3 regions of the Paenibacillus dendritiformis genome follow, and region 1 is predicted to be linked to each of the others. Evidence: riboswitches for the same ligand, from Rfam matches in the RefSeq annotation. Region 1 holds a riboswitch; each other region holds the start of a gene.
The links. A riboswitch is a leader RNA that binds a small molecule or an ion and turns the genes downstream of it on or off. The one in region 1 is predicted to bind S-adenosylmethionine.
Positions count from the first base shown of each region.

Region 1 (3,275 bases):
GACGATTTCGATCGTATAGCCTTTTTTCTCCATAATCGGCTTGATCGCCTTCGTCAGCATATCGCTGTATGGGCCTGCGGTGGCCCCGAACTTCAACGTTCTGCTCTCCTCCTGCTTCGCATTGTCCCCGCCGCTGGAGGACGAACCGCTGCCGCAGGCGGCCAGCAGGCCGAATGTCAGGATAAGCGAGAGAAGAATGACTGTCTTTTTCATGATGATACCCTCCATAATATGTGAAATGATGTTGAAGCCTCCGTTAGCTTGCGTTAGCGCTTGTCTACCTTTTTGGCCGCGAAATCGCCGGCATATTGAATGAGCTGCACAAGGCAGATAAGGATGATGACGGTGGTGAACATGACCATATTGTCATAGCGGTAGTACCCGAAGCGGATCGCCAGATCGCCGATGCCGCCTCCGCCGATCGTCCCGGCCATGGCCGAGTAGGCCACAAGACTGATGGCCGTGATGTTGATCCCCTGGACGATGCCGGGCTTCGCTTCGGGAAGCAGCACATCCTTGATGATCATCCACGGCGTGGCCCCGATCGACACCGCCGCTTCGATGACGCCCTTGTCGATCTCGCGCAGCGCGGTCTCGACGAGCCGGGCGAAGAACGGGACAGCGGCAACCGATAACGAGACGGATGCGGCCGTCGGGCCGATGGTGGTGCCGGCGATCAGCTTCGTCAGCGGCAGCAGCGTGACGAGCAGGATGATGAACGGAATCGACCGGATCATGTTGACGAAGAAGCCCAGGATCACGCGGGTCAGGCGGTTTTCCAGGAACAGTCCTTTATCCGTCACAAATAATATTATTCCAATAGGAAGACCCAGAATTAAAGCGGCAACTAATGAGATGCCCACCATATACAAGGTCTGAAAAAACGCCTTGTACAGATCGGGCAGGATCTGTATGAGGGAGTCCATCTTATCTGATTACCTCCAGTCGGTGCGTTCGCGATGCGATATAATCCATGGCCCGCCGGACTTCGGCCGGGTCGCCGTTCAGCTCCAGGATAAGGATGCCGAGGGGCGCATCATGGATATATTCGATTTTGCCATGCAGGATATTGCCCATGACGTCGAACCTCTTCAGCATATCGGTAATGACGGCTTCCTCCGCCTGCGGGGCGACGAAGTGAACCTTGACGACGGTGCCGGCGCCGTTCCGGAGCAAGCGGTCGGGCAGCTCGAATTGGAACAGGCTGCTGATGAAGGAGCGGGTCATCGGATGCTGCGGATTCGCAAAGATATCATAGACAGGTCCCTCCTCGACGACGCGGCCGTTCTGCATGACCGCCATCCGATCGCAGATCGCCTTGACGACTTCCATCTCATGGGTAATCAGCACGATCGTCAGCTTCCATTCACGGTTGATCTTTTGCAGCAGGTCGAGGATGGACTGAGTCGTCTCCGGGTCGAGCGCGGATGTCGCCTCGTCGCAGAGCAGCACATGCGGATCGTTCGCGAGAGCTCTGGCGATGCCCACCCGCTGCTTCTGGCCGCCGCTCAGCTGCGAAGGATAGACGTCGCGCTTGTCGGCCAAGCCGACCATCTCCAGCAGCTCGGTCACGCGCGCTTCGATATCCGCCTTGGATGTCCGGTTCGCCTTGAGCGCGAAGGCGATGTTCTCGTAGACCGTCTTGGATCGAATCAGGTGAAAATGTTGAAAGATCATCCCGATTTTCAACCGGGCCTGACGGAGCTGCTCGCCCTGCAGCTTGGTCAGATCGACGCCGTCGACGAGGATGCTGCCCGAGCTCGGCTGCTCCAGCAGATTGATGCAGCGCAGCAGGGAGCTTTTGCCCGCTCCGCTTCGCCCGATGATGCCGTAGATGTCGCCCTTCTCGATATGCAGCGAGACATGATCGACACCGACGACCGTTCCCGTCTTGCTCCGGTACTCCTTGACGAGATTCCTTATCTCTATCATCTCTCTCACACTCCAATGTCCATCTGTATCGGCCCGTTCGTCCGGCATCCATTCCAGCGAATGAAAAAAGCCTCTTTCAGGAGAGAAAGAGGCTGCATTGCATCGCTAGGAACCACTTATCTCTCAGAATGCCGCGCATTCTGTAGGATTTAGCACCTTTTACCGCAAATGGGTAAGGTTGCCGGACGTCATAGGGCCTATTCCCTCAGTCGCTCTTGATAAGGTCAAGAAAATGAAATTGTCATGTGAGAATCATACACAGGATTGCGGCGGTTGTCAATTTTATTTTCATAGGATTAGTCGGGAATAGGCGGAGCGGCCTCTGCGGCCGCATGCTGCGCCTCCGGCGCGATCTCATACTGGGCGGGCGGTTCGGCCCCGAGCAGATGCTTCACGAAATAATCCCATTTGCGCCGGATGAAATAGCGGTTGGACTGAATGCTGTGATTGACGTTCGGCATGATGAGCAGATCGAAGTCCTTGTTCGCCCGAATCAGCGCATCGACGAGCTGCATCGTATGGGCGATATGGACGTTGTCATCCATATCGCCGTGCGCGAGCAGCAGCTTGCCCTTCAGATTGGCCGCCAGTCGGGCGTTGTCCTGACGGGCGTACCGCCCCGGATGTTCTTTGCCGGGCAGCCCCTGGAAGCGCTCGCCCCATGCCGCAATGTAGGCGCGCTGATCGTGATTGCCGGCCCCCGAGACGGCGACGGAATAGACGTCGGGATAGGTCAGGATGGCCCGGGCCGAGCCGTAGCCGCCTCCGGAGACGCCCCAGATGCCGACGCGCTCCGGATCGATGAACGGGTAGCGTTCGGCCAGCTGCGGGATGGCGGCGGCATGATCGGCCAATCCGGCCGCATGCTCCAGCCTGCCGTCGGACGTGTCATGGAACGCCTTCGAGCGGTACGGCGTCCCCGTCCCGTCCATCACGATCGCGGCGAAGCCGAGCTGGGCGAACGATTGGGCGCCGCCGGAGAAATCAAGGGGGGCCTCGAACAGGAACGACTTCGGCGTATTGAGAAGCTGGGGCCCGCCATAGAAATAGTCAATCAGCGGATACTTCCGCCCCGGTTCGCGGGATGCGGGAGGGACCAGAATGCCGTACAGATCCGTCTCTCCATCCGCGGCCTTGACCGTAAATCGTTCCGGCAGCTGATAGCCCTGCTCCAGCAGCAGCTCGATATCGGCCCGTTCCAGATCCCGGGCGAGGGTGCCGTCGTTGTGGCGCAGCACGGATACCGGGGGAAGATCGACGCGCGAATACGTGTCCGTGAAGCAGCTCAGATCCGGAGCGAAGGCGATCTTATGATCCGCATCCTCCGGCGTCAACAGCGTCAG
Region 1 is NZ_AP025344.1:4,927,702-4,930,976, reverse strand. Features, by position in the region: gene L6439_RS21875 (MetQ/NlpA family ABC transporter substrate-binding protein) at 1-213, opposite strand, end outside; gene L6439_RS21870 (methionine ABC transporter permease) at 267-926, opposite strand; gene L6439_RS21865 (methionine ABC transporter ATP-binding protein) at 928-1,932, opposite strand; SAM riboswitch class I at 2,046-2,157, opposite strand; gene L6439_RS21860 (S9 family peptidase) at 2,229-3,275, opposite strand, start outside.

Region 2 (3,275 bases), 270 kb from region 1:
GATGGAGCGATTGCAGGTGGATCGGCGCGAATTGATTATGCGCATCGAGAAGATTGCGAAGGAAGGCGGCGCCTTTGAGCGGCTGGCCGAAGAGGAACTGGCTTCGATGCCTCCCGCCGAACGCGAAGCGGTTGAGTCGGCCCTCATTGAATTGGGGGACGAGTACATCAAGCCGATCTATATCAAGGCGTTCGGCGAAGCGGCGCTGGAACTGCCGGCTTCCGAGCTGCAGACCAACTATGAACGGATACGCTTCCTCCGGCTTCTGCACCGCAGACGGAAGAGCCGGGAGGCGCGGCAGGCTCAGGCCGGGTAAGCGGGAGAGCGGGAACAAGCCCGCCTCCCTTGTTGGGGGAGGCGGGCTTGGAAACCAACCTGTATCATATAAAGGCCACTTGCGGAACCTTTTATATCCAGTCCTTTTTGCGGAACAAGTAGAACATCAGGGCACCGAGTATGAGCATAAAGCCGATAATATAAAGCGAGCCGTAGGCCCAGTCCATGAATGGAATATAATCGAAGTTCATTCCGTAGATGCCGGTAATGAGCGTCAGCGGCATGAAAATCGTCGTAATCGCGGTAAATACGCGCATGATGTCGTTCGCCCGGTTCGCGATGCTGAGCTGATACGATTCTCGCAAGTTGCCCATCAGATCGCGGAAGGTCTCGAACGTCTCGGAGACTTTGACCGCATTTTCATAGATATCCCGGAAATACTTCTGCAGATCATCGTCGATGAGACGGAGATCCTTGCGGTAGAGGACCAGCAGCACTTCTTTTTGCGGCGCCAATCCTTTTTTGAGCCATAGAATCTCGCTGCGAAGACTAATGATTTCGTTCAGGTGGGCCTTCTTGGCGCTGACGATCAGTTCTTCCTCCAAGGTGTCGATCTTGGCTTCGATCCGATCGGCTACCGAGAAGTAGTTATCCACCACCAGATCGAGCAAGTGATACAGCATGCGGTCGGCCGAGCTCACCTGCTGCTCCCACAGCATCGGCTTGACCATGCGCAATTCATTGATTTTCTGCTTCGTCACGGTGATGATGAAGTGTTTGCCGAGAAAGATATTCAGGGCCCGCAGAAATATTTCCTCATCGTCGAAGCGGATGCTATTCAGCACGATGAAATAATGATTTTCATAGATTTCGATTTTGGGCCGCTGCTCTTCTTCGCTCATACAGTCCTCGACCGCGAGATCATGTATGGAGAACAAGGGCTGCAGCTCGACCAGATCTTCCAAATCGGCATCTAACCAATAGAAGCCGTTCTCCGGCGGAGCGAGTGTCATCTGTATATCATCCACCGGCGTGAAGACGCCTTCGTTTACTAGACGGATTTTCATTGCCAATCTCCCCTTCGGCCGCATATCCGATGCGGCAGCTTGCTTCGTCTACTTAGACGATTCGTGCAGGGCAGATGCAGATGAGAGCCGTAGACCCCAGGGCACGGCATTTATCCGCGCATGACGCTCGGGGATGGGCATAATGACAGAACGCAACAGCCGTCAAGCTGCACGGAGTCCCGCCGAATCGCCTTATTCGGTTGTCCGTTCGTACCTCGGCATTGCCTCGGGTCGCCATCCATCCGAAATTCACCCCAATTTGAAATGATTTACGATAATCTTCGAACTTTATGACAACTGTGCCGCTCAGGCACCTGTTAAGTATACCGCTCGGCACGTCCTTTTTTCAAGACAAAATCGGTTCGCTGCGGCGTACATGGAATACGATATGCCGGAAGGAGCAAAAGGTGATTTTCCTCTTGACTTCTGGCTCGTCTTGCCTTTAAATTATTACCAAGTCCTGTTCAGCTTCCCGGGACTGCAATCGAATATGAAATGTTAGCAATCTTATCAAGAGCAGGTGGAGGGACAAGCCCGATGAAACCCGGCAACCGGCCAGATGCGCAGAGCCGTTCTTGCATTCAAGGACGTATCTGCCGCGTGCACGGTGCTAATTCTTGCGGTAGCGGTCAGAGGACTGCTGCTGACAGATGAGAGAGGCGCATGAATCTGGAAATGCACAACCTTTCTCGAATGTCGGGAAAGGTTTTTTTGTACCCTTATCCCGCAAGCGACAACCACATTATGATGGATTTATGAAGGAGGAGAGCGTCATGCCGATCAAGATTCCCGATCATTTGCCGGCCAAAGAAATATTGTCTCAGGAGAATATATTCGTCATGGACGAAACCCGCGCGTATCACCAAGATATTCGTCCCTTGCGAATTGTGATCCTCAACCTGATGCCGACGAAAGAGACGACCGAGACGCAACTGCTGCGCCTCATAGGCAATACGCCGCTGCAAGTGGATGTGACGCTGCTTCATCCAGCGACGCACACATCCAAAAATACATCCGCCGAGCATTTGTCCTCATTCTATAAGACTTTCGATGAAATCCAAGGACAGCAATTCGACGGCATGATCATTACGGGGGCGCCGGTCGAGCAAATGGAATTCGAGGAAGTGACGTATTGGAACGAGCTGTGCGGCATTATGGAGTGGTCTTCCGCCAACGTAACGTCCACGTTCCATATTTGCTGGGCTTCCCAGGCCGGCTTGTACTTCCATTACGGCATTCCGAAATATCCGCTTGAGCGCAAAATATTCGGCGTCTATCCGCACTGTACCACCAAGGACAATGTGAAGCTGACGCGCGGCTTCGACGACGTATTCCTCGTGCCCCAGTCCCGGCATACGGAGATTCGCCGCGAGGACGTGGAGCGGGTGCCTGAGCTGGATATTCTCGCCGAGTCGGAAGAGGCGGGCGTCTATCTCGTGGCGACGCGGGACGGGAAGCATATTTTCGTGACCGGACATTCCGAGTACGACCCTTGCACGTTGAAATGGGAGTACGATCGGGATATCGCCAAAGGGATGGAGATGGATCTGCCGGTCAATTATTTCCCGAACAACGATCCGTCACGCCAGCCGCGTTCGTCGTGGCGCGCCCACGCCAATCTGTTGTTCTCGAACTGGCTGAACTACTATGTCTATCAGGAGACGCCGTACGAACTGGGCAATGCCGTATTGCGTAAGGAAGGGGCCAACGTATAATGGTGCAGCGCAACGAAGCCGATTACCGCATGGAAAGCCGCTTGGCCCAGATCGGGTCGGTTCACGATCCGGCGACAGGAGCCGTTAATTATCCGATTTACCAAGCTACCGCCTATCGTCATCCGAGATTGGGAGAGAGCACGGGGTTCGATTATATCCGTACGAAGAATCCGACGCGTACCGTGCTGGAGGAAGCGGCAGCCGCCCTGGAGCAGGG
Region 2 is NZ_AP025344.1:4,662,451-4,665,725, reverse strand. Features, by position in the region: gene L6439_RS20625 (HRDC domain-containing protein) at 1-316, shown strand, start outside; gene corA (magnesium/cobalt transporter CorA) at 408-1,343, opposite strand; SAM riboswitch class I at 1,848-2,000, shown strand; gene metA (homoserine O-acetyltransferase MetA) at 2,117-3,058, shown strand; gene L6439_RS20610 (aminotransferase class V-fold PLP-dependent enzyme) at 3,058-3,275, shown strand, end outside.
Region 2: another riboswitch for S-adenosylmethionine. It lies ahead of metA (homoserine O-acetyltransferase MetA); the one in region 1 lies ahead of L6439_RS21865 (methionine ABC transporter ATP-binding protein).

Region 3 (3,275 bases), 2.9 Mb from region 1:
TGGAGGCGCCCATCGCCTGCGCGGCTTCGATGACGCCGCGGTCCACCTCGCGCAGCGAGGTCTCCACCAGGCGGGCGAAGAAAGGCGCAGCCGCGATAACGAGCGGCGGAATCGTGCCTTCGACCCCGATCGAGGTGCCGACGATCATCCGAGTAACTGGAATGAGTGCAATCATCAAGATAACGAATGGCGCGGAACGCAAAATATTAACGATAAAAGAGACCCCGAAATATACGGTTCTTCCGGCCGTTCCTTTTGATTTTCCCGTCAAATAAAGCAGCACGCCGAGCGGAAGCCCGATTACGATCGTGAACAGCACGGAGAACAGCATCATCGCCAGCGTGTCGCTTGTCGCCGTACCGAGCTCATCCCAGTTGATTTTGGAGAAATCGAGATCCTTCATTACGCGATCACCTCCACTTCAAGTCCTCTATCCTTCAGCGCGGAGAGCGAACGCTCGACATCCGGCAGGCCGCCGTCCAGACGAACGACCAATTGTCCGTATGGTATATCCTTCATGCGCGATATCGTGCCCTGCAGTATCGTGAAGCGGACACCCGCTTCGGTGAGGACGGTTTGCAGCACGGGCTCATAAGTGACATCGCCCAAGTAATTGATCTTGACGACGCGCGAATGGTCGCCTGCCTGCCCCTGGAAGGCCATCCACGGCTGCAGGTCGGCGTCATGGCGCTCCTCCATAATGAACTCCCTCGTCACCGGATGCTGCGGCTTCAGGAAGACGTCGACCACCTTGCCCTGCTCCGCAATCTGGCCGGCATGAATGACGGCGACCCGATCGCATATCGCTTGAATGACATGCATCTCATGGGTGATGAGCACGATCGTGATGCCGAAGCGGCGGTTAATATCGAGCAGCAGCTCCAGAATCGATTGCGTCGTCTGCGGATCGAGCGCGGAGGTCGCTTCGTCGCAGAGCAGCACCTTCGGATCGTTGGCCAGCGCGCGCGCAATGCCGACTCTCTGCTTCTGTCCCCCGGACAGCTGCGCCGGATATTTATTGCGGTGCTCCTCCAGTCCGACGAGACGGATTAATTCATCCGCCTTCGCCTTCACTTGGGCGGCAGGCGTGTTCTGCAGCCGCAGCGGGAAAGCGATATTGTCGAACACGGTCGCCGAGGACAGCAGATTAAAATGCTGAAAAATCATGCCGATCTTGCTGCGCTGCTCCTGCAGCTCCCGCTTCGACAGCTTCATCATGTCCACCTGATCCACGAACACCTTCCCGGAGGTCGGGCGCTCCAGCAGGTTGATGCTGCGCAGCAGCGTGCTCTTGCCGGCCCCGGAGTGGCCGATAATGCCGAAAATTTCCCCTTGCTCTATCGTCAAACTGACATCATTCAATGCGAGAGGTCCGGACAGCTTCCCTTTGGCTTCATATTGTTTGCTGATATGCTCCAGACGAATCAATGATAGTTTTCCCCTTCCTAATTAGCGGTGACCCGTATCTCTGTATATTCACGCCAAAAGCCCCCTCTTGGCAGATGCCAAAAGGGGGCTGTCTCATACTTCTTCATTCCAGATGGGTTAGCGCCCTTTCTTATCTGCCAGAACTTATCCGTTCTGAAGGAATTAGCACCATTGACATCCTGCAATCTTGCGGCAGCGGTAAGCTGCGAGCAAATACGGGTTGCAGGATCGGTTGCCGGGCTTCACAGGGCCTGTCCCTCCGCCACTCTTGATAAGAAATCGTTATGAAATTATTCAAAGTATATGATATTACTCGGGTATTGTCAATTGACTTTTTTTACCTTACGTTTCATTTTTCCAGGGTAACGATCGCGCGGAACGAAGCGGTAAGCGCGCCGCACACCATCTGCATGCCTTCTTCCACATCGTTCATGTTCGCCTGGATATCCTCCAGCCGCAGCTTGCTGTTCAAGCTCCGGTGCCGCTGCCACAGATCGTCCTGCATCTCCGCATTCATATAATGAATCTCGGTATTGCGGCGCTTGCGCAAGCGCTGCATCGCTTCTCCATGAAGCTGCTTCAGACCGGACAGCTTGTCGGTAAGACGCGGATGCCTGCCTGTCAAGTGCAGGCGGCGGAGCACCGTGAAGTAAGAGAAAAACGGCTTCATTTCCTCCGTCTCCAGCCGCAGCACCTCATTCAAAAGCGTCCCCAGCTTGTCCAGGATCGAGAAGATGCGGATGAATGCATTTTTATAAAAGTAAACGTGACGGTAATAATCATCCAGCTCATTATCATTCATATCATCCTGGTACTTCTTCGTCACCCGCTCCGCATACTTGCCGGAGGCATAGATGCTCTCCTCCAGCTCATCGAGCGACGTGCGAAGCCCGACCGTCCAGATTTCGATTTTGCGCCAGTAGTGACCCGGATCCCCGCCGTTGTCCATCTGCTTCCTTACATGCGACAGATAGCGGTCTATCGCCTCCATCGCTTCCTTCAACGCGCCTTCGTCCCTGCGGGGCTCTTCCCCGAACAGGCTTCGCAGCATCGCGACCACCCCCGATTAGTATCCGTTCGGGAAATAGTCTTTCCAACGATCGTCAACCCGTTGCACGATATCTTCCCGCGGGAACAATTCGTCCGGGTAGCCCGGCTTCATGCGCGCATCGATAACAATCGGCAGTTGATACGCAATGTGGTGATTTCGGACTTCCATCCGCGCGTATATATCAGAAGCAGGGTTGAAGCGGGTGAACACCGTCCACAGGAAAGAGAGCTGCGTGCGGGCCACTTGCGCATCGTCCACCAGGAAGACGAGCGGCCAAGGCGTCTCCTGATCGGCCAACCGCTCCATCAGCCGTTGCGCCAGCTGCGGCTCGGCCTCATAGGACGCTCCGGACATCGTCAGGCAGCCGCGGCAGAACACGGCCACATCCGTTATTTCGTCGATCGGTCCCCCCTCGTACGTATGCGGGAGCTCGCGGACCGGCTCGCCGACACCCAGCAATATGCCCTTGCTGCCATGGTTCAGCTTGTGCCCGGTATAATCGAGCGTATCATGGGACGTATTGTTCAGCACATACAGATCCGACTCCGGTTGGAAGCGCTCCAATACGTTCTCCATCAGCTGCGCGAAATTGTCCAGATCGACATCCTGATCAGTGAGCATCAGGAATTTGGTGAGGCTGAGCTGGCCTTCTCCGAGAATCCGGAAGCCGCTCAGCATCGCCTCGCGCGAATAGCTCTCGCGGACGACGGCGGCGGCCAGCGAATGGACTCCCGTCTCCGGATAAGGATGCACCTTGCGCACGCTCGGCATGACCATCGGGAAGGCCGGTGACAGC
Region 3 is NZ_AP025344.1:1,275,912-1,279,186, reverse strand. Features, by position in the region: gene L6439_RS05625 (methionine ABC transporter permease) at 1-403, opposite strand, end outside; gene L6439_RS05620 (methionine ABC transporter ATP-binding protein) at 403-1,428, opposite strand; SAM riboswitch class I at 1,556-1,706, opposite strand; gene L6439_RS05615 (Cthe_2314 family HEPN domain-containing protein) at 1,778-2,479, opposite strand; gene L6439_RS05610 (UbiD family decarboxylase) at 2,495-3,275, opposite strand, start outside.
Region 3: another riboswitch for S-adenosylmethionine. It lies ahead of L6439_RS05620 (methionine ABC transporter ATP-binding protein); the one in region 1 lies ahead of L6439_RS21865 (methionine ABC transporter ATP-binding protein).